4 regions of the Streptomyces sp. SCL15-4 genome follow, and region 3 is predicted to be linked to each of the others. Evidence: riboswitches for the same ligand, from Rfam matches in the RefSeq annotation. Region 3 holds a riboswitch; each other region holds the start of a gene.
What was found. A riboswitch is a leader RNA that binds a small molecule or an ion and turns the genes downstream of it on or off. The one in region 3 is predicted to bind cobalamin.
Positions count from the first base shown of each region.

Region 1: another riboswitch for cobalamin. It lies ahead of SCK26_RS13035 (ribonucleoside-diphosphate reductase subunit alpha); the one in region 3 lies ahead of SCK26_RS36260 (iron ABC transporter permease).
Region 2: another riboswitch for cobalamin. It lies ahead of SCK26_RS28680 (cobalamin biosynthesis protein); the one in region 3 lies ahead of SCK26_RS36260 (iron ABC transporter permease).
Region 4: another riboswitch for cobalamin. It lies ahead of SCK26_RS18145 (HoxN/HupN/NixA family nickel/cobalt transporter); the one in region 3 lies ahead of SCK26_RS36260 (iron ABC transporter permease).

Region 1 is NZ_JAOBTQ010000001.1:3,050,204-3,056,029, forward strand. Features, by position in the region: gene SCK26_RS13010 (SDR family oxidoreductase) at 1-126, shown strand, start outside; gene nagB (glucosamine-6-phosphate deaminase) at 237-1,022, shown strand; gene SCK26_RS13020 (GntR family transcriptional regulator) at 1,266-2,027, shown strand; gene SCK26_RS13025 (DUF3311 domain-containing protein) at 2,162-2,425, shown strand; gene mctP (monocarboxylate uptake permease MctP) at 2,422-4,050, shown strand; cobalamin riboswitch at 4,293-4,428, shown strand; gene SCK26_RS13035 (ribonucleoside-diphosphate reductase subunit alpha) at 4,551-5,826, shown strand, end outside.
Region 2 is NZ_JAOBTQ010000001.1:6,394,169-6,399,994, forward strand. Features, by position in the region: gene cobN (cobaltochelatase subunit CobN) at 1-1,116, opposite strand, end outside; gene SCK26_RS28675 (cobyric acid synthase) at 1,113-2,621, opposite strand; gene SCK26_RS28680 (cobalamin biosynthesis protein) at 2,618-3,562, opposite strand; cobalamin riboswitch at 3,660-3,803, opposite strand; gene SCK26_RS28685 (hypothetical protein) at 3,965-4,192, opposite strand; gene SCK26_RS28690 (inorganic phosphate transporter) at 4,227-5,513, opposite strand; gene SCK26_RS28695 (lysozyme) at 5,657-5,826, opposite strand, start outside.
Region 3 is NZ_JAOBTQ010000001.1:8,047,220-8,053,045, reverse strand. Features, by position in the region: gene SCK26_RS36275 (hypothetical protein) at 1-200, shown strand, start outside; gene SCK26_RS36270 (ABC transporter substrate-binding protein) at 321-1,325, opposite strand; gene SCK26_RS36265 (ABC transporter ATP-binding protein) at 1,334-2,101, opposite strand; gene SCK26_RS36260 (iron ABC transporter permease) at 2,104-3,159, opposite strand; cobalamin riboswitch at 3,267-3,402, opposite strand; gene SCK26_RS36255 (DUF4232 domain-containing protein) at 3,463-4,125, opposite strand; gene SCK26_RS36250 (MaoC family dehydratase) at 4,140-4,640, opposite strand; gene SCK26_RS36245 (hypothetical protein) at 4,681-5,655, opposite strand.
Region 4 is NZ_JAOBTQ010000001.1:4,148,771-4,154,596, forward strand. Features, by position in the region: gene SCK26_RS18135 (isocitrate lyase/PEP mutase family protein) at 1-690, shown strand, start outside; gene SCK26_RS18140 (bile acid:sodium symporter family protein) at 874-1,953, shown strand; gene SCK26_RS18145 (HoxN/HupN/NixA family nickel/cobalt transporter) at 1,850-2,932, opposite strand; cobalamin riboswitch at 2,961-3,146, opposite strand; gene SCK26_RS18150 (ArsR/SmtB family transcription factor) at 3,225-3,575, shown strand; gene SCK26_RS18155 (glycoside hydrolase family 13 protein) at 3,655-5,313, shown strand; gene SCK26_RS18160 (DUF4142 domain-containing protein) at 5,310-5,826, opposite strand, start outside.

The DNA of each region.
Region 1 (5,826 bases), 5.0 Mb from region 3:
CTGTCGGCGCTGGGACGGGTGGGAACACCGGCGGACGTCGCCGATGTCGTGGCCTTCCTGGTCTCGGAGGACGGGCGCTGGGTGACCGGTCACTGGCTGGACGCGACGGGAGGTTCGCTCACCTGAGAGTTTCCCGGACCTTCCCCGTTTCTTCCCGCGCCTCGGGACCCGCCTCTGTTAGATTGGTCTAAACCACATAGAGAGCACAGAGCCCACTTCAGAACGGCAGGCCCAGCGTGGAAGTTGTCATCGTTCCGGACGCCGCGGCGGGCGGCGAGCTGATCGCCGAGGCCATGGCCCAGCTGCTGCGACGCAAGCCCGACGCCCTGCTCGGCGTGGCCACCGGCTCCACTCCGCTGCCCATCTACCAGGCGCTGACCGCCAAGGTGCGCTCCGGCGCCGTGGATGCCTCCCGGGCGCGGATCGCGCAGCTCGACGAGTACGTGGGGCTGCCCGCGGACCATCCCGAGTCCTACCGCTCGGTGCTGCGCCGCGAGGTGCTGGAGCCGCTGGGCATAGGGATGGACGCGTTCATGGGGCCGGACGGCACGGCGGAGGACGTCCAGGCGGCGTGCGAGGCGTACGACCGGGCGCTCGCCGAGGCCGGCGGGGTGGACCTCCAGCTGCTCGGCATCGGGACCGACGGGCACATCGGGTTCAACGAGCCCTGCTCCTCGCTCGCCTCGCGCACCCGGATCAAGACACTGACCGAGCAGACCCGGATCGACAACGCGCGTTTCTTCGACGGTGACATCGAGCAGGTCCCGCACCACGTCATCACCCAGGGCATCGGCACGATCCTGGAGGCCCGGCACCTGGTGCTGCTGGCGACCGGCGAGGGCAAGGCGGACGCGGTCGCGGCGACCGTAGAGGGCCCGGTCGCCGCGGTCTGTCCCGCCTCCGCGCTCCAGCTCCATCCCCACGCCACGGTGGTCGTCGACGAGGCCGCCGCGTCCAAGCTGAAGCTGGCCGGCTACTTCCGCCACACCTACGCCAACAAGCCGGAGTGGCAGGGGATCTGACCGGGATCACCGACCGGGGGCCGGGCGGCGGGCCGGACGGGCTCCGGCCGGGCCCCCGCTCCGGCCGCCGGCCGCGCGGCTCCCCGAGGGTCGATGGACTAGACCAACAGCGGGTGCGGCGGTATACAGAGGGGATCACGGAGCGTGCGGGTGGAGTGCCGGTACGGCAACCCGTGCCACGATGTGAGCCGTGGCCGATGGGATGTCGGTCGCTTTCGGCATCCGGAGCCGGGAAGGCAGAGCATGAGCACCGACGTCAGCAGTGCGGAGAACGAGGCAGGCATCACCCGTACCGCGCGCGTGCCCAAGTACTACCGCTTGAAGAAGCATCTGCTCGACATGACGCAGACGCAGGCGCCGGGCACGCCGGTCCCGCCCGAACGCACGCTGGCCGCCGAGTTCGACACCTCCCGGACCACCGTGCGCCAGGCCTTGCAGGAACTGGTCGTGGAGGGCCGGCTCGAACGCATCCAGGGCAAGGGCACCTTCGTCGCCAAGCCCAAGGTCTCCCAGGCGCTCCAGCTCACCTCCTACACCGAGGACATGCGGGCCCAGGGCCTGGAGCCGACCTCGCAGCTGCTGGACATCGGGTACATCACCGCCGACGACCGGCTGGCCGAGCTGCTCGACATCACCACCGGCGGCCGTGTGCTGCGCATCGAGCGGCTGCGCATGGCCAACGGCGAGCCGATGGCGATCGAGACCACTCATCTGTCGGCCAAGCGCTTCCCGGCGCTGCGGCGCTCGCTGGTGAAGTACACCTCGCTGTACACCGCGCTCGCCGAGGTCTACGACGTCCACCTCGCCGAGGCCGAGGAGACCATCGAGACCTCCCTGGCCACTCCCCGCGAGGCGGGTCTGCTCGGCACCGACGTGGGCCTGCCGATGCTGATGCTCTCCCGCCACTCGCTGGACCTCGAGGGCAAGCCGGTGGAGTGGGTGCGGTCGGTCTACCGCGGGGACCGGTACAAGTTCGTCGCCCGGCTGAAGCGGCCGACGGAGTAACCGCCGGGCAACGGCGGTACGCGTTCGCTGAATCGATATACCGATATGCGGACGAGGGCTTCCGCTGCCATGACCCCGTCACCTAGATTTCCTGCTCATTACACAGGTGATCAGCAAGGGGACGGAGCCGTGGCATGTCCGAAACGCCTGAAGTGAGACCACCGGTGGTGACACCGGGCAGGGTGGTCATCGCCCTGTGTCTCGTCGCGCCCTTCGTGGCGATGCTGTGGGTCGGCTCGTACGCCAAGACCGACCCCACGCTCATCGGGGTGCCGTTCTTCTACTGGTACCAGATGCTCTGGGTGCTGATCTCCACCGCGCTCACCATGCTGGCGTACAAGCTCTGGCAGCGTGACCAGCGCGCCCGCAAGGAAGCGAACGGGGGTGCGGCGAAGTGAAGGACGGTGTCAACGGAGTCGCGCTCGGCGTCTTCATCTTCTTCTTCCTGGCCGTCACGGTCATGGGCTTCCTGGCCGCGCGCTGGCGCAGGGCCGAGAACGAGCACTCCCTGGACGAATGGGGCCTGGGCGGACGGTCGTTCGGTACCTGGATCACCTGGTTCCTGCTCGGCGGTGACCTGTACACGGCGTACACCTTCGTCGCCGTGCCGGCGGCGATCTACGCGGCGGGCGCGTCCGGCTTCTTCGCGGTGCCGTACACGATCCTCGTGTACCCGATGATCTTCACCTTCCTGCCCCGCCTGTGGTCGGTCTCGCACCGCCACGGGTACGTCACCACCTCCGACTTCGTGCGCGGCCGGTTCGGCTCGAAGGGGCTGTCGCTGGCGGTGGCGGTGACCGGCATCCTGGCGACGATGCCGTACATCGCGCTCCAGCTGGTCGGCATCCAGGCGGTGCTGGACGTGATGGGCGTCGGCGGCGGCGAGAACACCAACTGGTTCGTGAAGGACCTGCCGCTGCTCATCGCCTTCGGTGTGCTGGCGGCCTACACCTACTCCTCCGGCCTGCGCGCCCCCGCGCTGATCGCGTTCGTCAAGGACACGCTGATCTACATCGTCATCGTGGTGGCGATCATCTACATCCCGATCAAGCTGGGCGGGTTCGACGACATCTTCGCCAAGGCGGGCCATGCGTTCGGCCAGCTCAACCCGGCCACCGGCAAGCCGCGCGGAGCGGTGACGCCGCCGGAGGCGGGCCAGTGGACGTACGCCACGCTGGCGCTCGGCTCGGCGCTCGCGCTGTTCATGTACCCGCACTCGATCACCGCGACCCTGTCGTCCAGGAGCCGTGAGGTGATTCGCCGCAACACCACGATCCTGCCGCTGTACTCCCTGATGCTGGGACTGCTGGCGCTGCTGGGCTTCATGGCGATCGCGGCCGGAGTGAAGGTCTCCAACGGCCAGCTGGCCATCCCGCAGCTGTTCGAGGACATGTTCCCGGACTGGTTCACGGGCATCGCGTTCGCGGCGATCGGCATCGGGGCGCTGGTCCCGGCGGCGATCATGTCCATCGCGGCGGCCAACCTCTTCACCCGCAACATCTACAAGGACTTCATCAAGCCGAACGCGACGGCCGCGGAGGAGACCAAGGTCTCCAAGCTGGTCTCCCTGCTGGTGAAGGTCGGCGCCCTGGCCTTCGTGCTCACGATGGACAAGACCGTCGCCATCAACTTCCAGCTGCTGGGCGGCATCTGGATCCTCCAGACGTTCCCGGCGCTGGTCGGCGGCCTGTTCACCCGCTGGTTCCACCGCTGGGCGCTGCTGGCCGGCTGGGCGGTCGGCATGGTCTACGGCACGGTCGCGGCGTACGGGGTGGCCTCGCCGACGCAGAAGCACTTCGGCGGCTCCGCGAAGGAGATCCCCGGCATCGGTGAGATCGGCTACATCGGTCTGACGGCGTTCGTGCTGAACGTCCTGGTCACCGTGGTCCTGACGTTCGTCCTGAAGGCCGTGAAGGCCCCGGACGGCATCGACGAGACCAGGCCGGAGGACTACACGGCGGACTCCGGCGACCCGGGAGTCCAGGTGGAGCTGCCGCCCGCCACGGCCGGCGCCGGCCACTGAGGCACCGGGTCCACCCCGCGCGACGGGCCGCCGGAAGCACACTCACCGGCGGCCCGTCGCCGTACCCGCCCGGCGGATCCGGCGCCGTGTCCCGCTCCGGCCGGCACGCCGTCGCGCCGCCCGCGCCGGCCCCGGCGGGCGCCCGCAACCGCTCCCGCCGCCGCCCCGGCATCACGCTCCCCGGCCGCGCGTTGACGCACCGGAGCGGGGGCGACACAACATCTGGGGGTGATGAGGCAGCCCGGCACTAGATGTATGCTCGTGCTCGCTGTCGTCGCAGGGGAATCCGGTGCGAATCCGGAACTGTCCCGCAACGGTGTACTTGCGTGTCCGCGCGCCTGTTCAGTCCGAGGACCTGCCGGCAGCCCACCCGGCCGTCCGGTCCGGGTGCGTTCCGACGTCCGGGCCTCGTGGAATGGGCCGGCGGACGCGACGCCGTGCGCGCTCGTGGTCACCGCTGCCCTCCGCCAGGCTCCGTGCCGAGCGAGGGAGACCCCCACGTGACCATCGCGCCAGCAGACCCGGCTCCGGTCAGCGGACCGGAGACCGACGGTCCCGGTGCCGCGCTGCTGCGGACCTTGTCCGAGCTGACGGCCGACCTGCCCGACGCCGACCCCGGGCGGGTCGCCGCCGCCGCGCTGCGCGGCCGGTCCGCGCGGGCCGACGAGGCGGAACTGCGCGAGCTGGCCACGGAGGCCGCCGCCGGCCTGATCGCCGAGGACCCCGCCTACTCCAGGCTGGCCGCCCGGCTCCTCACCCTCGCGATCCGGGCCGAGGCCGCCTCCCAGGACGTGACCTCCTTCACCGGGTCGATCGCGGTCGGCCACCGCGAGGGCCTGGTCGCCGACCGCACCGCCGCGTTCGTCCGCATCCACGCCGAGCGGCTGGACGCGCTGGTGGAATCGGCCGTGGCGGAGGGCGCCGACGACCGCTTCGGCTACTTCGGCCTGCGCACCCTGCACAGCCGTTATCTGCTGCGTCACCCGATCACCCGCAAGGTCATCGAGACGCCCCAGCACTTCATGCTGCGCGTGGCCAGCGGCCTGGCCGAGGACGACACGGTCCGCTCCGTGGACGAGGTCGCCTCGCTCTACGGCCTGATGAGCCGCCTGGACTACCTGCCCTCCTCCCCCACCCTGTTCAACTCCGGCACCCGTCACCCCCAGATGTCGTCCTGCTATCTGCTGGACTCGCCCCTGGACGAGCTGGACTCCATCTACGACCGCTACCACCAGGTGGCCCGGCTGTCGAAGCACGCCGGCGGCATCGGGCTGTCGTACTCCCGGGTCCGCTCGCGGGGTTCGCTGATCCGGGGGACGAACGGGCACTCCAACGGGATCGTGCCGTTCCTGAAGACCCTGGACGCCTCGGTCGCCGCGGTGAACCAGGGCGGCCGGCGCAAGGGCGCCGCCGCCGTCTACCTGGAGACCTGGCACTCCGACATCGAGGAATTCCTCGAACTGCGCGACAACACCGGCGAGGACGCCCGCCGCACCCACAACCTCAACCTGGCCCACTGGATCCCCGACGAATTCATGCGCCGGGTCAACGCCGACGCCCAGTGGTCCCTGTTCTCCCCCGCCGACGTCCCCGAACTCGTCGACCTGTGGGGCACCGACTTCGACACCGCCTACCGCAAGGCCGAAGCCGCCGGCCTCGCCAAGAAGACCCTCCCCGCCCGCGAGCTGTACGGGCGGATGATGCGCACCCTGGCCCAGACCGGCAACGGCTGGATGACCTTCAAGGACGCCGCCAACCGCACCGCCAACCAGACCG
Region 2 (5,826 bases), 1.7 Mb from region 3:
CAGCGCGTACCCGGCGTCGCGGAGCGCGTCGAGCACCCGGACGGCGGACGCGGGAGTGTCCAGGCCGACCGCGTTGCCGACCCGGGAGTGCTTGGTCGGGTAGGCGGTGAAGACGAGCGCGACCTTCTTCTCGGCGTTCGGCTTGTGCCTCAGCCGGGCGTGCCGGACGGCGATGCCGGCGACCCGGGCGGCCCGCTCGGGGTCGGCGGCGTACACCGGGACCTCGTCGGGGCCCTGCTCCTTGAAGGAGAACGGGACGGTGATCAGCCGGCCGTCGAACTCCGGGATGGCGACCTGCATCGCCGCGTCCATGGGGGACAGGGCGGCGTCGGACTCCTCCCACGCGGCGCGCGAGGAGGTGAGGCACAGACCTTGCAGGACGGGGACGTTCAGGTCGGCGAGCGCGCCGATGTCCCACGACTCCTCGTCGCCGCCGGCGGAGGCCTGCGAGGCGTGCGTGCCGCCGGCCGCGAGGACGGTGGCCACCAGCGCGTCGGCCCGGCCCAGCAGCTCGTACAGCGCGGGGTCCGCGTCGCGCAGCGAACCGCAGTACACGGGCAGGGCGTTGGCGCCGGCCGCCTCGACGGCCTCGCACAGGGTGTCCACGAAGGCGGTGTTGCCGCTGAGTTCGTGGGCCCGGTAGAACAACACGCCCACCGTGGGGCGGTCCTCCCGGGTCTCGTAGGCGCCGTGCACGCCGAACTCGGGCATGCGGTGCGGCTCTTCGAAGCCCTCACCGGTCAGCAGCACGGTGTCCGACAGGAACCGGGACAGCTCCAGCAGGTTCGCCGGGCCGCCCTCGACCAGGTATTTCAGCGCCTCCGCGACCACACCGGCGGGCACCGAGGACTCGGCCATCAGCTCGGCGTCCGGTACGGCCTCGCCGCCCAGCAGGACGGTCGGGACGCCGGACGCCTTCAGCACGGCCAGCCCGTCCTCCCAGGCCCGCTTGCCGCCCAGCAGCCGTACGACGGCCAGGTCCGCGCCCTCGATCAGGGCCGGCAGCTCCTCGGCGACGTCGACCCGGGTCGGATTGCCGATACGGTAACCGGCGCCGGAGGCCCGGGCCGCCAGCAGATCCGTGTCGGCGGTCGACAACAACAACACTGTGCTCATGCGGGCGCTCCCGGTGGGATGAAAGGCAGTCCTTGCGGCGCGCCGGACTCGATGAGCCGCCACAGCGCGTCCGTGTCCGCGTGCTGTTCGATCAGGTCGCCGAGCCGGTCGAGCTGCTCCTCGCGCAGCGCGGCGAAGGAGGTGTCCGGCGCGGGTACGAAGCGGCGGCCCGCGGCGGCGGCCACCTCGCGCAGGAAGGCCCGCCGGAAGCCGTCCGACTCCAGTGAGCCGTGCCAGTGGGTGCCCCAGGTCTGGCCGACGCGGCAGCCGTCGAGGAAGGGTTCGCCGCCCTCGACCGTGGCCACGCCGTGGTGGATCTCGTAGCCGTCGACGCGCTCGCCGAGGGCCTGCCCGCCGGGCCGGGTGAGGGTCTTCTCGCGGGCGAACCGCACGCGCACGGGCAGGAGCCCGAGCCCGTCGACGTGGCCCTGGCGGCTCTCGACCTCGTCCTCGATGTGCGTGCCGAGGATCTGGAAGCCGCCGCAGATGCCGAGGACGGGGCGGTGCTCGGCGGCCCGGCGCAGGAGTGCGTCCGCCAGCCCGCGTTCTCGCAGCCACTGGAGCGCCCGCACGGTGCCGCGGGTGCCGGGGACCACCACGAGGTCGGCGTCGGCCAGTTCCTCGGGCCGGTCCACGAACCGCACGACGACGCCCGGTTCGGCCGCCAGCGCGTCCACGTCGGTGAAGTTGGACATCAGCGGGATCGCGCACACGGCGACCCGGAGCACGTCCGCGCCGACCGGGGGAGTGACGGCGGACTCGCGGACGGTGCCGCGCAGGGAGACGCGCAGTCCGTCCTCCTCGTCGATGCCGAGTCCGTGCCGGAAGGGCAGCACGCCGTACGTCCGCCGTCCGGTGAGGCCGCGCAGCATGTCCAGGCCGGGCTCCAGCAGGCCGACATCGCCGCGGAACTTGTTCACCAGGAAACCGGCGACGAGTTCCTGGTCCTCGCTCGAGAGCAGGGCGAGCGTGCCGAAGAAGGACGCGAAGACGCCCCCGCGGTCGATGTCGCCGACCACCAGCACCGGCAGCCGCGCGCCGCGCGCGATGCCCATGTTGACGATGTCGGTCCGCCGCAGGTTGATCTCGGCCGGGCTGCCCGCCCCCTCGCAGATCACCGCGTCATACGTGCCCCGCAGTTCGGCCAGGCAGTCCAGCACGGTGCCCAGCAGCCGCTGCTGGCGTCCGCCGTGGTAGCCGCGCGCGCTCAGCTCGCCCACCGGCTTGCCGAGCAGCACGACCTGGCTGATCTGCTCGCCGCCGGGCTTGAGCAGCACCGGGTTCATCAGCGCGGTCGGCTCGATCCGGCAGGCCTGGGCCTGCATGGCCTGGGCCCGGCCGATCTCCGCGCCCTCCCGGGTCACGAACGAGTTCAGGGACATGTTCTGCGCCTTGAACGGCGCCACCTTCACGCCCTGGCGGACCAGCCACCGGCAGATCCCGGCCGTCACGACGCTCTTGCCGGCGTCCGAGGTGGTGCCGGCCACGAGGAGGCCACCGTTCACTTCCCACGTCCTTTCACCAGTGCGCGTGCGGCGAGCGTGGTGCCGAGGGCGAGCAGGCCGACGCGGCGGGAGAGCCGTACGGCCCGGTCGATGTCGGTGACCCGGACCGCGCGTCCGGTGCCGCCGTTGAGCACGGGCCGGTGCTCGACCCGGCCGCCGTAGGAGAGCGTTCCGCCCAGGCGCACGCCGAGGGCGCCCGCGAAGGCGGCCTCCACGGGACCGGCGTTGGGGCTCGGGTGCCTGCCCGCGTCGGCCTTCCAGGTGCGCAGGGCGCCGCGCGGGTCGGGTCCGGCGACGGCGGCGAGGACGGCGGTCAGCCGGGCGCCCGGCCAGCCGGCGACGTCGTCGAGGCGGGCGGAGGCCCAGCCGTAGCGGCGGTGGCGGGGCGACTTGTGGCCCACCATGGCGTCCAGGGTGTTGACGGCCCGGAACCCGAGCAGTCCCGGCACCCCGGCCACGGCTCCCCAGACCAGGGCGCCGACCACGGCGTCGGAGGTGTTCTCGGCGACCGACTCGACGACGGCCCGGGCGATCCCGTCGGCGTCCAGCGCCTGCGGGTCGCGGCCGCAGAGATGCGGCAGCCGGGCGCGGGCGGCGTCGACGTCTCCCGCCGCCAGGGCGCGTCCGACGGTGCGGGCCTCGCGGCCGAGCGTGGTGCCGCCGATGACGGCCCAGGTGGCGGCGGCGGTCAGCGCGACGGAGGCGGTACGGCAGGGGCGTACGGCGCGGGTGGCCAGCGCGCCCAGCGCGACGGCGCCACCGGCGCACACGGCGGTGTGCAGGGCGCCCCAGCCGCGGTGGTCGTGCCACAAGGCGCCTTCCACGGCCGTGGCCGCGCGGCCGAACGCGGCGACCGGGTGCCCGCGGCGGGGATCGCCGAGGAGCAGGTCGCCGAGGACGCCGGCGGCGGCGCCGTACGCGTATGTGCGATCGGCACCCATCGGCTCAGCCGGCCGTGGGCACAGGGGCGTTCCCGGTATGGGTCATACGGCAGCCGAGCATGGCGATTCATGTCCTCACTCAGGGTGTCCACGCCCTGGTTCGACGGATTCCGGCGGCGAGAGTTCCTGGCTCCCGGGGAGTTCTTCCCCGGTGACAGTGGCGGGACCGCGCCGGATTCGCACCGGCTTCCTCTTCTGCCGCCGTACATGGCCTGGGCAGTCCACCACGTGCCCGGAAGGGCCGTCAACTTGCCTTTGACCTGGGATGCCCGACTGTGCTGAGGCCCACATCGCCGGGGCGCCGGGCGGGCCCGACGGGACCGCTCCGGCATGCGTCCGCCCCGCCGGCTCCGGCGGACGGGCCGGTCGGCGGGGCGGGTCGCGGGGATCGGGGACGGGCGGTCAGCCCTTGCCCACGATCAGGTAGATGCCGTAGGCCACGGCCGCCGCGCAGGCCGCGAAGCAGGCGTAGGCGCCGGTGACGGCGAGCGCGGCGGAGCCGCCCTGGGCCGCGGCCCGCTCGCGGCGGGACAGGCCGTTGATGCCGAGGGTGAACAGGGCCACCAGGCCCACCGTGAACACCACGCTGGTGCCCAGAACGGAGCCGAGGGCCGCCCAGTCGATCTTCATGGGGATGCTTCCTTCAGTAACCGTGCGGGCGGGGTCAGACCGTGGCGGCCGGCGGAACGGCGGCGGGGGCCGGCTCGGTGGCCGGGGCGGGGATCGTGGCGGTCAGGTTCGCCGTCGTCAGTTCTCCGCCGACCGGGACCGTCAGGCCGTCGGTGATCTGACCGGCGGGCGGCGGGGTCACCGCGGCGATGGCGGCGGTGACGACACCGGCCGGCTCGCCGGTCTCCTCGACCACGTTGGTGTGGTCGACGACCTCGCGGCGGGAGATCTTCCAGATCGCGGCGCTCGCGGCGACCAGGAAGACGGCGACGGCGGCGGTGCCCCAGTCACCGAGGTCGGTGACGGACTCGGCGCCCGCGCCGACCAGCGCGGCGGCCGGCAGGGTGAGCACCCAGGCGACGGCCATGCGGGTCGCGGTGGACCAGCGGACCACGCCGCCCTTGCGGCCGAGGCCCGCGCCCATCACCGAGCCGGAGACGACGTGGGTGGTGGACAGGGAGAAGCCGAGGTGGGAGGAGGCCAGGATGGCGGTCGCGGCGCCGGTCTGGGCGGCGAAGCCCTGGCGCGGCTCCAGGTCGGTCAGGCCCTTGCCCATGGTGCGGATGATGCGCCAGCCGCCGATGTAGGTGCCGAGCGCGATGGCCAGGCCGGCGGAGAGGATCACCCAGGTGGGAGGGTTGGAGCCGGGGGCGAGGGAGCCGCCCGCGATCAGGGCCAGGGTGATGATGCCCATCGTCTTCTGGGCGTCGTTGGTGCCGTGCGCGAGGGAGACCAGGCCGGCGGAGGCGATCTGGCCGGCGCGGTAGCCCTTGCGGCTCGCCTCGGTGCCGGCGGTGCCGCCGACGCCGTAGGAGAGCCGGGTGGCCAGGAACGAGGCGAGGCCCGCCACGACCGGCGCGGCGACGGCCGGCAGCAGCACCTTGGTGACCAGGACGCCGCCGTGGACGGCGTCGAAGCCGGCGGAGGCGACGGTGGCGCCGACCAGGCCGCCCATCAGGGCGTGCGAGGAACTGGAGGGCAGGCCCACCAGCCAGGTCAGCAGGTTCCAGAGGATCGCGCCGACCAGGGCGGCGAAGATGACCTCGGGACGGATGCCGGTCTCGTCGACGAGACCCTTGGAGATCGTGTTCGCGACCTCCACGGAGAGGAAGGCGCCCGCAAGATTGAGGGCGGCGGACATGGTCACCGCGATCTTGGGCTTCAGGGCGCCTGTGGAGATGGTGGTGGCCATCGCGTTCGCGGTGTCGTGGAAACCGTTCGTGAAATCGAACGCGAGAGCGGTTACCACCACTATCGCGAGGATCAGCGAGAAGCTTTCCATTTACCCAGGCAATCGTTCGAGGTCGTTGGCTGGACGAACGTAGGCAACCTGAGTGAACGGAAGATGAACTGGGACGGGCGTGGTGGTGTCGGTAATGCCATGCCGGAGTCGTGTTTCGCGCCGCCGGGCCGGGCGCCCCTTGGCTACCGGGTCCGCGCGAAGATCCGCAGCCGGTCCAGGGTGCCGTTGAAGAGATCCTGGTCACCCGGCAGCGTGCCCGTCGTGCGGTACTGCCAGAACGTCCAGTACCGCCAGCCGCCGGGCAGCGTCCCCGGCCGTGCCGCGCCGTGCCGGGCGATCCACAGCGGGTGGT
Region 3 (5,826 bases):
GCTGTGCCCCGCCGGCCGAGCCCGCACCGCTGTACACCCGGTCGCTGCTGTGGCGCGCCGGTGACGGGCATTCGGGTCTGCGCCGCCGCACCGCCGCCTGCGCCGCGCGAGCGGGGCACGGCCGCTGGCTGGAGTACGACCCGGCCCGCGACCGGCTGCCCGAGCCGCCCGGCACCGCGTGGGCGCGGCAGCTCCGGTGACACCCGGTGCGGGTACGGCCGACAGGGCCGATGCCTTCTTCAGCGGCTCTTCGGCGGCCGAAGAGGCCGGGGCTCGTGTCGGCCGGCGTGGCGCGGTCGCGGACGGCTGACTCCGCCGCGTCACCGGCCGGTCCGCACGGTTCGCAGGTAGGCGCCGAGCCGGGTGATCGCCGACGGGTTGCGGGGGCTTTCGACCAGGTCGGCGTAGTCCAGGGAGATGATCCTCCGGTGCCTGACGGCGGAGACGTTCCGCAGCGGGGCGTAGGAGAGCAGGAACTTCTTCTTCTGCTCCGCGCTGACGTCGCCGTAGTCGCAGATGACGATGACGTCCGGGTTCCGCCGCACGACGGTCTCCCAGCCGACCGTGGTCCAGGAGTCCGCGAGGTCGTGCATGACGTTCACGCCGCCGGCCTCGGTGATGATCTGTTCCGGAGCGGCGTAGCGGCCGGAGGTGAAGGGCGTGTCCCGGCCGCTGTCGTAGAGGAAGACCGAAGGACGGTCGGAGCCCTTCGGCGCCTTGTCCCGCACGTCCGCGATCTGCTTCTTGAAGTCGGCGATCAGCCCGGCCGCGCGCTTCTCGACGCCGAAGAGTTCGCCGAGGTTGGCGAGGTCGGTGTACAGGGCGTCCACCGGCGGCATGATGCCGCGGGAGGTCTTCGAACGGCCGTTGCGGCAGGACTCGGTGAGGATGTACGAGGGAATGCCGAGCTTCTCCAGGGCATCGGGCGTGAAGCCGCCGTCCTCGCGGAAGCCGTAGTTCCAGCCGGCGAAGACGAGGTCGGCGCGGGCGTCGAGGACGTTCTCCTTGGTGAGCTGGTCCTTGGACAGCCACGTGACCTTGTCGTAGCCGTCCTTCCAGGGCACACCGCGCAGGTCTCCCTTGTCGTCGGGCATGGCGAAGCCGGCCATGCGGTCTTCCAGGCCCAGGGCGAACATCAGCTCCGTGATGCCGACGTCGTTGGTGACGACCCGCTCGGGGACCTTGTCGTACGTCACCCGGCGGCCGCAGTTGGTGAGGGTCACCGACGGCGGGTGTTCCGCGTCCCGTGACGGCTCCACCGTGGCGCCGCATCCGGTGGCGGTCGCGGCGAGGCAGAGAGCGGTGGCGAGGAGTCGCTTGCGCATGGCGTCCTTCAGGTGGCGGGCGGTAGCAGGTCGAACAGGAGCTGGACGGCGTCCGTCCCGGGGTGCCGGACGGCGTGGGCCCGGACACCGAACACCTCGGCCAGCAGAGCCGGCCGGAGGACGTCGTGAGGCGGTCCGGAGGCGACGATCCGGCCGCCGTCGAGGACGTACAGGACGTCGCAATGAGCCGCCGCCAGGTTGAGGTCGTGCAGGGCGGCCAGCACGGTCAGGCCGCTGTCGCGGACCAGGGACAGGACTTCCAACTGGTGCGCGATGTCCAGGTGGTTGGTGGGTTCGTCGAGGATCAGGATCCGGGGTTGCTGGGCGAGGGCGCGCGCGATGAGGACGCGTTGTTTCTCGCCGCCGGACAAGCCGGGGAAGCCGCGGTCGGCGAGATGGGCGACGCCGGTGCGTTCCATGGCCCGGGTGAGGATCTCCCGGTCCGAGGCGGCCGTGCGGCCCCGGTGCGGCAGCCGGCCCATGGCGACCACCTCGGTGACGGTGAAGTCGAACTCGGCCGAGTACTCCTGCGGCAGCGCGGCCAGCGCCCGGGCGGCGGCCCGTGGGTCCATGGCGTACAGGTCGTCGCCGTCCAGCCGTACCGCTCCCCCGGACGGCCGCAGCGCCCGGTACAGAGAGCGCAGCAGGGTCGACTTGCCGCTGCCGTTGGGGCCGACGAGCCCGACGAACGCCCCGCTGCCCACGGTGAGGTCGATGTGCTCGACCAGGCGGGTTCCGGCGGCCTCGATCGTGACGTCGTCGATGTCGAGTCGCATGCTCAGCGGCCTCCGAACGCGTAGCCGCCCCGCCGCATCAGCAGCAGGAACGCGGGAACGCCGACGACCGCGGTGATCACTCCGACCGGCAGCTCGGCCGGGGCGAACAGCAGCCGGGACAGTACGTCGGCCCACACCAGCAGCACGGCCCCCGCGAGCGGCGCGACGGCCAGCACCCGCCGGTGGTCGGCGCCGACCAGCATCCGTGCCACGTGCGGCACCATGAGCCCGACGAATCCGATGGCCCCGCTGACCGCCACCACCGTCCCGGTCACGGCCGCGGTGACGAGGAACAGCTCCCGGCGCAGCCGGGCCGGTACGGCGCCGAGCGCGGCCGCGGTCTCGTCGCCCATGGCGAGCGCGTTGAGCGACTCGGCCCGCCGGCGCAGCCAGGCCCAGCCGGCCGCCACGGTGATCGCGGCGAGCGGCACCTGCGCCCAGGTGGCACCGCCCAGGCTGCCCAGCAGCCACATCATCGCCGACCTGGCGGCCTCGCCCCGGGCCGCGCCGAACACCATGACCGTGGTGACGGCCTCGAAGCCGTACGCCAGCGCCGTACCGGTGAGGATCAGCCGCAGCGGCGTCAGGCCCCGCGGTGAGCGGGCCACCGCGTATACGAGCGCCATGGCCGCGAGTGCGGAGACGAAGGCCGAGGCGGACAGCGCCCACACCCCGAGTCCGGCGAACGCGCCGAGGAGGATCACGGCGTTGGCGCCCACCGCCGCGCCCGAGGAGACGCCGAGGACGAAGGGGTCGGCCAGCGCGTTGCGCACCAGTGCCTGCACGGCCACGCCGACGGTCGCGAGGCCCGCTCCGGCCACGGCGCCGAGCAGCACCCGCGGCAGCCGGATCTCCCAGACGATGGTGTAAGCGGCCGCGTCGCTCGCGCGCACGCCACCGCCGGTGAGCCCGGCCCACAGGAAGCGCGCCGCCTCCGCCCAGCCGACGTCGGCCGCACCGAGCTTGACACCGCCCACGAGGGACAACAGCAGCACCAGCGCCAGGGACAGGCTGAGCGGCGGCACGGGTATGCGGCTGGGAGCCGTACTTCGGCGCACGGGTGGGCCGTCCTTCACACGGGCCGCCGGCTGGACGTCGAGCAGGAGCAGCCCGCGCGGCCGTACCCGGCCGGGCGATCCCCTCTCGCAGTCCACGGCGAGCAGTCAACGGGTCGGTACGCCCCCGCAGGCGATCGGGCTCGCACGGCGACCGGTGGATCCGGTGCCGTGCACACCGTTGCGGGTCAGCGCCGGACTCTCACCGGACTTCCCCCACGGGAGGCAAGGGCAGCCTAACAAACGGTCCCCGGCGGCTCTTTCGGCCCCCGGGTCCGCCGTCTCGTGCCGCTGTGTGTCCCCGGGTCAGGCGCCCTCGCCCGGTCGCAGAGGGCTCACCCGGGGCACGGACGCCTTGCCCGTGTCGGAGACCTCGCCGCCCGTCCAGCGGACCGGGATCGGGGCCGTCTCGTCGGGCGGCGTGACGAGGACGGTCGCCGGTGTCACGGTGGTGACGCCGGTGCTCGCCGGACGGGCGTACGTCATCGCCGACCAGGCGCCGGCTCCGGGGGCCGGCGTCACGGTCCGCCTCTTCTCGCCGGTGGCCCGCTCGGGGTCCGGGGTGACCGCCTCGCCCGCGCCGTCGACGAACGCCACGCCGGGGAAGCCGGACACCGTGCAGGTGCCGCGGGAGACGTTGGTCAGGACGATGGCGAAGTCCGCCTGCCCGGCGCCGGGATGGTCGGCCCCGATGGACGCCCTCAGGTCGGCGGTGTGGCAGCGGCCTGTCGTCGCCGGTGCGGCGGACCCTGGTGACGCGGTGCCGTCGCCGGGCGACGGTGTCGGTGCGGCGTCACGGGCGCCGGACGGGCCGTTGCCGGAAGGTGCCGGGCCGGCGGTCCTCGCCGGTGCCGAGGGGCCGGGCCCGCTCGGGCCGTCCTGCGCGGTGCCGTCCGTGCTCCGGTCCGTGCAGCCGGCCAGTACGGCGCAGCCGAGGAGCACGCCGGGAAGGAGGATGCGGCGCGTCATGTCTCTTCCCGGGGTCACCGGCGCCGCAGCAGGTACTTGTGCTGACCGGACAGCACGAGTTCGCCGCGCTGGTTGTGGACGGTGGCGGACGTGGTCACCACTCCGTCGTCGCCCCGGGGCTCCAGGGCGGTGATGGTGAGGGCCGGGTAGAGGGTGTCCCCGGAGTGCACTTCGGCCAGGAAGGCGCAGGAGAGTTCGAGGAAGCTGACGAACACCTCGCCGATGAAGTGCGGGAACAGGGTGGCGCCGGGGGCGGTGAAGGCGAGGACCTGCAGGCCGTGCACCACCGGCGCCGAGTGGCCGTGTCTGCGTGCCCATTCGGCGTCGTAGTGCACCGGGTGGTTGTCCGCGGAGACGGTCTGGAAGGCGGCGGCGTGGGCGTCCGTCAGGGTGCGGCTGGGCGCCCGGAAGACCTCGCCGACGCGCAGGTCCTCGAACGTCCTGGCCGGCACCACGTGGAAGGCGTCGGGATCGAACGCCGCCGGTGCCGCCGGGGTGGTGTGGGGCTGTGTCATCGGAGTTTCCTCTCGTGGGGGCGGGGTGGCGTCGGCCGGCCTATCGGCGCGGGGCGACGGGGGCGGCCAGGAGGTTGGGGTCGTCGTCGGTGAAGTAGGCGCCGCTGGCGATGTAGGCGGTGGTGCCCCGTACGGCGAGCGAAGTCGGGTTCTCCAGTCCGTCGGCGCCGGTGAGCACCACCCGGTGCCGGCCGCCGGGCCGGACCAGGGCGATCTCGTTGTCCGCGTTGATCGCGGCGAGGAGGGTGTCGCCGTGGCCGGTGAACGCGAAGTCGTCGATGCCGGCCAGGCCGGTCGCCCGGGTCTCGACGCGGCCGGCCGTCCCCTGCCGGGTGACCGGGAAGCGGAGCACGGTGCCCCGGTCCAGGTTGGACACCCAGACCGCGCCGTGGTGGACCTTGATGCCGTTGGCTCCGAGGAATCCCGCGGCGGCCAGTTCGGGTGCGGCGGCCCAGCGGGTGGGCGTGCCTCCGGTGACGGGCACCCGCCAGACGGTGCCGAGGACCGAGTCGGCGACGTACAGCCGGTGTTCGTGGCGGTCGAGGGCCAGGCCGTTGGGCAGGCCGTCGGCCGGGAGTGCGGCGATGCGCTGCGGGGTGCCGCCGGGGCGCAGGCGCCACAGGCCGGTCAGATCGCTGCTTCCGGTGGCGTACAGGAAGTACAGCGTTCCGTCGTGGGCGCGGACGATACCGCCGAGGAAGGGTGAGGTGAGGGCGGGGGTGGTGGAGCCGGCCGGCGGTTCGGGCAGGGTGGCCAGGACGCGGACCGTGCCGTCGGGGCTGATACGGGCGATCCGGCGGCTGTAGGCGAAGGTGACGACGGCGCTGCCACCGGGTTCCAGGGTGATGTTCTCCGGTCGCTGTCCGGTGGTGATGTCCAGGTGGGCCACGACGCGCACGTCCGGCCGGGTGCCGGCGGTCGCCGTGGTCGCGGGGCCGGCGGCCGTCACGGCGAGGGCTGCCGCCACGGCGGAGGCCAGGAGACCGGTGCGCGTCCTTGCGAGGAATGGGGGCATGGGATCTGCCTTCTGCATCAGGTGATGTGCGGGTGGTGTGCCGGGTTCGGCCGGCGGACCTCTGTCGCGGCTCGCCGGTGCCGGAGCAGGCCGGTCGGAGGTCGTCGGGTCGTCGGACTCGTCCGGGGCCGCCGGTCAGGGGCCTGTCTGATGAAGCCCGCGCACGGCGTG
Region 4 (5,826 bases), 3.9 Mb from region 3:
ATCGGCTTCATCGCCTGGCCCGACATCATCGCCTTCGTCCAGCGCCTGCGCATGGCGTTCCCCGCGCAGCACCTGCTGGTCGACATCGACGACGGCTACGTGGACCCGGAGACCGCGTGCCACGTCGTACAGAACCTGGAGGCCGTCGGCGCCTCCGGCGTCATCCTGGAGGACCAGAAGCGGCCCCGGCGCTGCGGCCACGTCGACGGCAAGCAGGTGCTGCCGCTGGAGGAGTACCTGGAGAAGCTGGACATGGTCCTGCGGTCCCGCCGGGACCTGGTGGTGGTGGCCCGCACCGACGCCACCGAGGAGGACGAGATCCTGCGCCGCGCCAAGGCGCTCGCCGCGACCGACGCCGACGTGGTGCTGGTCGACGGGGTGCGCAGCGTGGACTGGATCCACAAGGTGCGGCGGGTCATCGGGGACAAGCCGCTGCTGTTCAACCAGATCGCCGGCGGCAAGTCGCCGCGGCTGTCCCTGAGCGAACTGACCGAGCTGGGCGTCGACGTCGCCATCTACAGCACGCCGTGCCTGTTCGCGGCGCAGACCGCCATCGACCGGGCGCTGACCGACCTGAAGGAGGCCGACGGCCGCCTGCCCCGGACGGGCCCGGACAGCGTGGGGGTCGCCGAGTGCCTGGCCCTGCTGGAGAAGAACATCAGCCGCCACCACGTCCACGTCCCGGCATGACCTGACCCGCCCCAGGGGACCGCGCACCCACCACGCGCGGTCCCCACCACCCCGGCACCCGCCACGGTCCGGGCCCCGCCACCGCCTTGGTCCACGACCGCCTTGGCCCGCCACCGACCGGGACCCACGACCGGCTCGGGGCCCGCCCCCGTCCCATGCCACCCGCTTCCAAGGCAGGAGCGCATGTCTCAGACGTCCACCGGAACGGTCCGCGGCCTGGCGCGCCGTGTCGACTGGTACATCGTCGCGCTGTTCGGCGCGATCGGGATCGCCGCGCTCGTCCCGGCCGAGGACACGGCGGCCGAGGCCGTCTCGTGGCTGACCAAGCTGGCGATCGGCCTGCTGTTCTTCCTCTACGGCGCCCGGCTCTCCCCGCAGGCCGCGCTGGACGGCGTACGCCACTGGCGGCTGCACCTGCCGGTGCTGGCCCTGACGTTCGCGGCCTTCCCGCTGCTCGGGCTGGCGGCGCGGCTGCTGCCGGACGCGGCGCTCGGCGCCGAGCTGACCGCCGGCGTGCTGTTCCTGGCCGTGCTGCCGTCCACGGTCCAGTCCTCCATCGCCCTCACCTCCCTGGCCCGCGGCAACGTGGCCGCCGCACTGTGCTCCGCGTCGTTCTCCACGGTGCTGGGCGTGCTGCTCACCCCCGTACTGGCCGTCGCGCTGATCGGCGGCGGCAAGGGCGGCGGCGTTCCGGTCGGGTACGGCCAACTGGGCGACATAGCCGTCCAGTTGCTGCTGCCGTTCCTCGCCGGGCAGGCGGTGCGGCGCTGGATCTCCGGCTGGCTCGGCCGGCACCGCAAGGTGATCGGGCGCTGCGACCGGGGCTCGATCCTGCTCGTCGTCTACGCGGCGTTCAGCCAGGGCATGACCACCGGCATCTGGCAGCGGGTGTCCCCCGGCCGCCTCCTCCTGCTCGGCGCACTCGTGGCGGTGCTGCTCGCGCTCGCCCTGCTGCTCGCCGACCGCTCGGCGCGGGCGCTGCGGCTGCTCCGCGAGGACCGGGTGACGGCGGTCTTCTGCGGGGCGACCAAGAGCCTGGCGAGCGGGCTGCCGATGGCCTCCGTGCTGTTCCCGGCGGACGAGGTCGCCATGACCGTCCTGCCGCTGATGCTCTACCACACCCTCCAGCTGGTGGTCTGCGCCGCGCTCGCCCGCCGGCTCAGTCGGACGGCGCCGCCCGCACCGACCAGCGCTCTTCGACCCGCGCCAGCCGCCAGTACCCCAGCGCCGCCGCCCACACCGCCACGAACAGGCCGACGATGAGATAGCCGACGTTGCCCAGGTCCAGGCCGGCCACCCAGCCGGTGACCGGATCGCTGAGGTGGAACTTCTCGTGCAGGACGCCGACCAGTTCGATGGTGCCGATGAAGAAGGCCACGGCGATGGACAGGCCGGTGATGGCGAGGTTGTAGAAGACCTTGCGGACGGGGTTGGCGAACGCCCACTGGTAGGCGAAGTTCATGAACGTGCCGTCCAGGGTGTCGAACAGGCTCATCCCGGCGGCGAACAGCAGCGGCAGGCACAGGATGGCGTACCAGGGCAGGCCGGCCGCCGCGCCCGAGCCGGCCATCACCATCAGGGTGACCTCGGTGGCCGTGTCGAAGCCGAGCCCGAAGAGGAAGCCCAGCGGGTACATCTGCCCCGGCCGGGACACGGACCTGGTCAGCCGGCCCAGCAGCCGGTTCATGAACCCGCGCGAGTCCAGGTGCCGTTCCAGCTCCGTCTCGTCGTACGCTCCCGCCCGCATCGCCCGGAAGACCTTGAGGATGCCCGCCAGGGCCATCAGGTTCAGCGCGGCGATGAGATAGAGGAACGACCCGGAGATCGTCGTACCGAGCACCCCGAGCACCTGGTGGGTGGCGGAACCCTCGTTCATCACCTTCCCGGCCAGCGAGGTGCCGCCCGCGATCAGCAGCGCCAGCAGCACGACCACGCTGGAGTGCCCGAGCGCGAACCAGAACCCCACCGACACCGGCCGCTTGCCGTCGGCCATCAGCTTGCGGGTGGTGTTGTCGATCGCCGCGATGTGGTCGGCGTCGAAGGCGTGCCGCATCCCGAGGGTGTAGGCGGTGATCCCGAGCCCCACACCGAACACCTCGGTCCCGACCTTGTAGTGCCGGGGCGCGACCAGCAGATAGAGAATCCCGAACGCGACGACATGCAGGGCGAGGATCACCACCAGCAGCCCCGCCGTCTTGACGGTGTCCTCGCGTCGCCAGCGGAAAGAAGCAGCATCGGCCATCGGGTTCACGCTCCAGCACCTCGTGGATCACTTCGTGAGTTGCCGTGGCCGGTCTCCTGGCTTACGGGTCGTACGTCCGCCGTTCCTGCCTTCCCGGTCCTGCGACCAGTGGCCCGGCGGTGTGCCGGACGGAACGGGAACTCCCCGATCACAGTGGCGAGGGCCGCGTCGACCTTGCATCGACTTCCCGAGCACCACGGCCCGCCCACCGTAGAGGGGCTCGCGCTTTCCTGCATAGCTGCGCAGTCGGGCAGGTATTCAAGATCACATCGGCGCCTGCCAGGATGGGCCCATGCATCTCGTGCCTGCCGACCGTGCCGATCGTCGGACCATCGACGGTCACCGGGTGTGCGAGGCGATCGCCGCCATCGGCGACGCGGGGCGTCTGCGCACCTGGGCCGACCGTTTCTCGCTGCTGGCCGACGCCAACCGGCTCGCCCTGCTGCTCGCGCTGCACCGGACCGGGCCGCTGGCCGTCTCCGACCTCGCGATCGCCACGGGCATGAACGACCCGGCCGTCTCCCAGGCCCTGCGGCTGCTGCGCGCGGCGGGGGTCGTGGCGGGGGAGAAAGAGGGGCGCGTGGTGCGCTATCGGGTGGTGGACGAGGACGTACGGGGCCTGTTGGAGCACTGCGCCGCCTGAGCGCCCCCGAAAAGGTTCCCTTCCGGGCAATGTGGACAGATACAGATTCCCTACTGTCGTCCGTCCCTTGGGAGCCCGTATGGCAGACCGGCCGCCGGACCTCTCGTCCAGGAACCCCGACTGGTGGCGCCAGGCCGTCATCTACCAGGTCTATCCGCGCAGCTTCGCCGACGCCGACGGCGACGGCCTCGGTGACCTCCGGGGCCTGACCGAGCGGTTGACCCACCTCGCCGCGCTCGGCGTCGACGCCCTGTGGCTGAGCCCCTTCTACCCCTCCGAACTCGCCGACGGCGGCTACGACGTCATCGACCCGCGCGGTGTCGACGAGCGCCTGGGCACCTCGGACGACTTCGGCGCCCTGGTCGCCGAGGCGCACCGGCTGGGCCTGAAAGTCGTCGTGGACCTCGTGCCCAACCACACCTCCCATCTGCACCCCTGGTTCCAGGAGGCGCTGCGCGCCGGGCCCGGCTCGGCGGCCCGGGAGCGGTACGTCTTCCGGGCGGGACGCGGCGCGCGCGGTGAACTGCCGCCCACCGACTGGCAGTCGGTGTTCGGCGGCAGCGCCTGGCGGCGGGTGCCCGACGGCGAGTGGTACCTGCATCTGTTCGCTCCCGAGCAGCCCGACCTGAACTGGGACAACGAGGAGGTCCGCGCCGACTTCCGCACCACGCTGCGGTTCTGGTCCGACCGGGGCGTGGACGGTTTCCGCGTGGACGTCGCGCACGGCCTGGCCAAGGACCTCAACGAACCGCTGCGGGACCTCGGCGCCCTCGGCACGACCGGCGAGGCCGCCTTGCGGCACCTGCCGCCGGGCAGCCATCCGTACTGGGACCGGGACGAGGTGCACGAGATCTACCGCGACTGGCGCAAGATCTTCGACGCCTACCGGCCGCCGCGCATGGCCGTCGCCGAGGCCTGGGTGCCGGGCGAGCGGCGCGCGCTGTACGCCCGTCCCGACGAACTCGGCCAGGCGTTCAACTTCGAGTACCTGGAGGCCGGCTGGGACGCGGAGGAGCTGCGCGGGGTCATCGCCGACGCGCTGGTCACGGCCCGCGCCGCCGGGGCGCCCGCGACCTGGGTGCTGTCCAACCACGACGTCGTACGGCACGCCTCCCGGCTGGTGCTGCCGCCCGGCACCGACCCGGACGCCTGGCTGCTCACCCACGGCACGGCGCCCGCGGTCGACCCGGCGGCCGGGCTGCGGCGGGCGCGGGCGGCGACGCTGCTGATGCTGGCGCTGCCCGGCTCGGCGTATCTGTACCAGGGCGAGGAACTCGGCCTGCCCGAGGTCGCCGACCTGCCCGCGGAGGTGCTCCAGGACCCGATCTGGGAGCAGACCGGCCATACCCGCAAGGGCCGCGACGGCTGCCGGGTGCCGCTGCCGTGGACGACGACCGGGCCCTCGTACGGCTTCGGGCCCGGCGCCGGCTGGCTGCCGCAGCCGCCGTCCTTCGCGGCGTACGCGGTGGAGGCGCAGGCCGGTGTGGAGGGCTCCACGCTGGAGCTGTACCGCACGGCCCTGCGGCTGCGCCGCAAGCTGCTGGACGGCGAGACGCTGACCTGGACCCCGGACGCGCCCGCCGGGGTGCTGGACTTCAGCCGCAGCGCGACCTGGCGCAGTGTCACCAACCTGGGCACCGAGCCGGTGCCGCTGCCGGGCGGCGAGGTCCGTCTGAGCAGTGCACCGCTGCCGGGCGGCGGGGGGCTGCCACCGGACACCACCGTGTGGCTGGCCTAACCGGCCGGTGGGGCCGGGCTCGTTCCGGCCCCGGCTCCGGCTCCCGTGGTGCCGCCGCCCGCGATGCCGTCGATGTCCACCGGGGTGGAGGTGGCCGACGGCGGCGGGGTGAGGACCACCTCCGGCCGGCCGGCGGCCGGGGGCGGCGGGGTCAGGTCGGAGTCGGGCAGTTTCGGCGGGGTGGTCTGCTGGAACAGGGTCTGGTCGAAGTCGACCAGACCCGTCTTCTCCATCACGCTGATGTGGTCCAGCACGGTGTCGTTGGCCTGGTCGGCGAGGGCCCGGACCAGCGAGTTCTTCGTGGTGGAGCGGATCTTCGCGACCGTGTTGAAGATGGAGCCGTGGGTCATCCGCAGGATGTTGGCGAAGTCGGTGTCGAACTGCCTGCCGCTCTCGCCGTTCAACTGGCGGACGAAGCCCTGCTGTTGAGGGCTGGCCTCGTCGGGCAGCGTGATGTTCAGCATCGGGGCGATCTTCCGGCAGGTGGTGTCGAGCGCCGCGTGCCCGTCGACC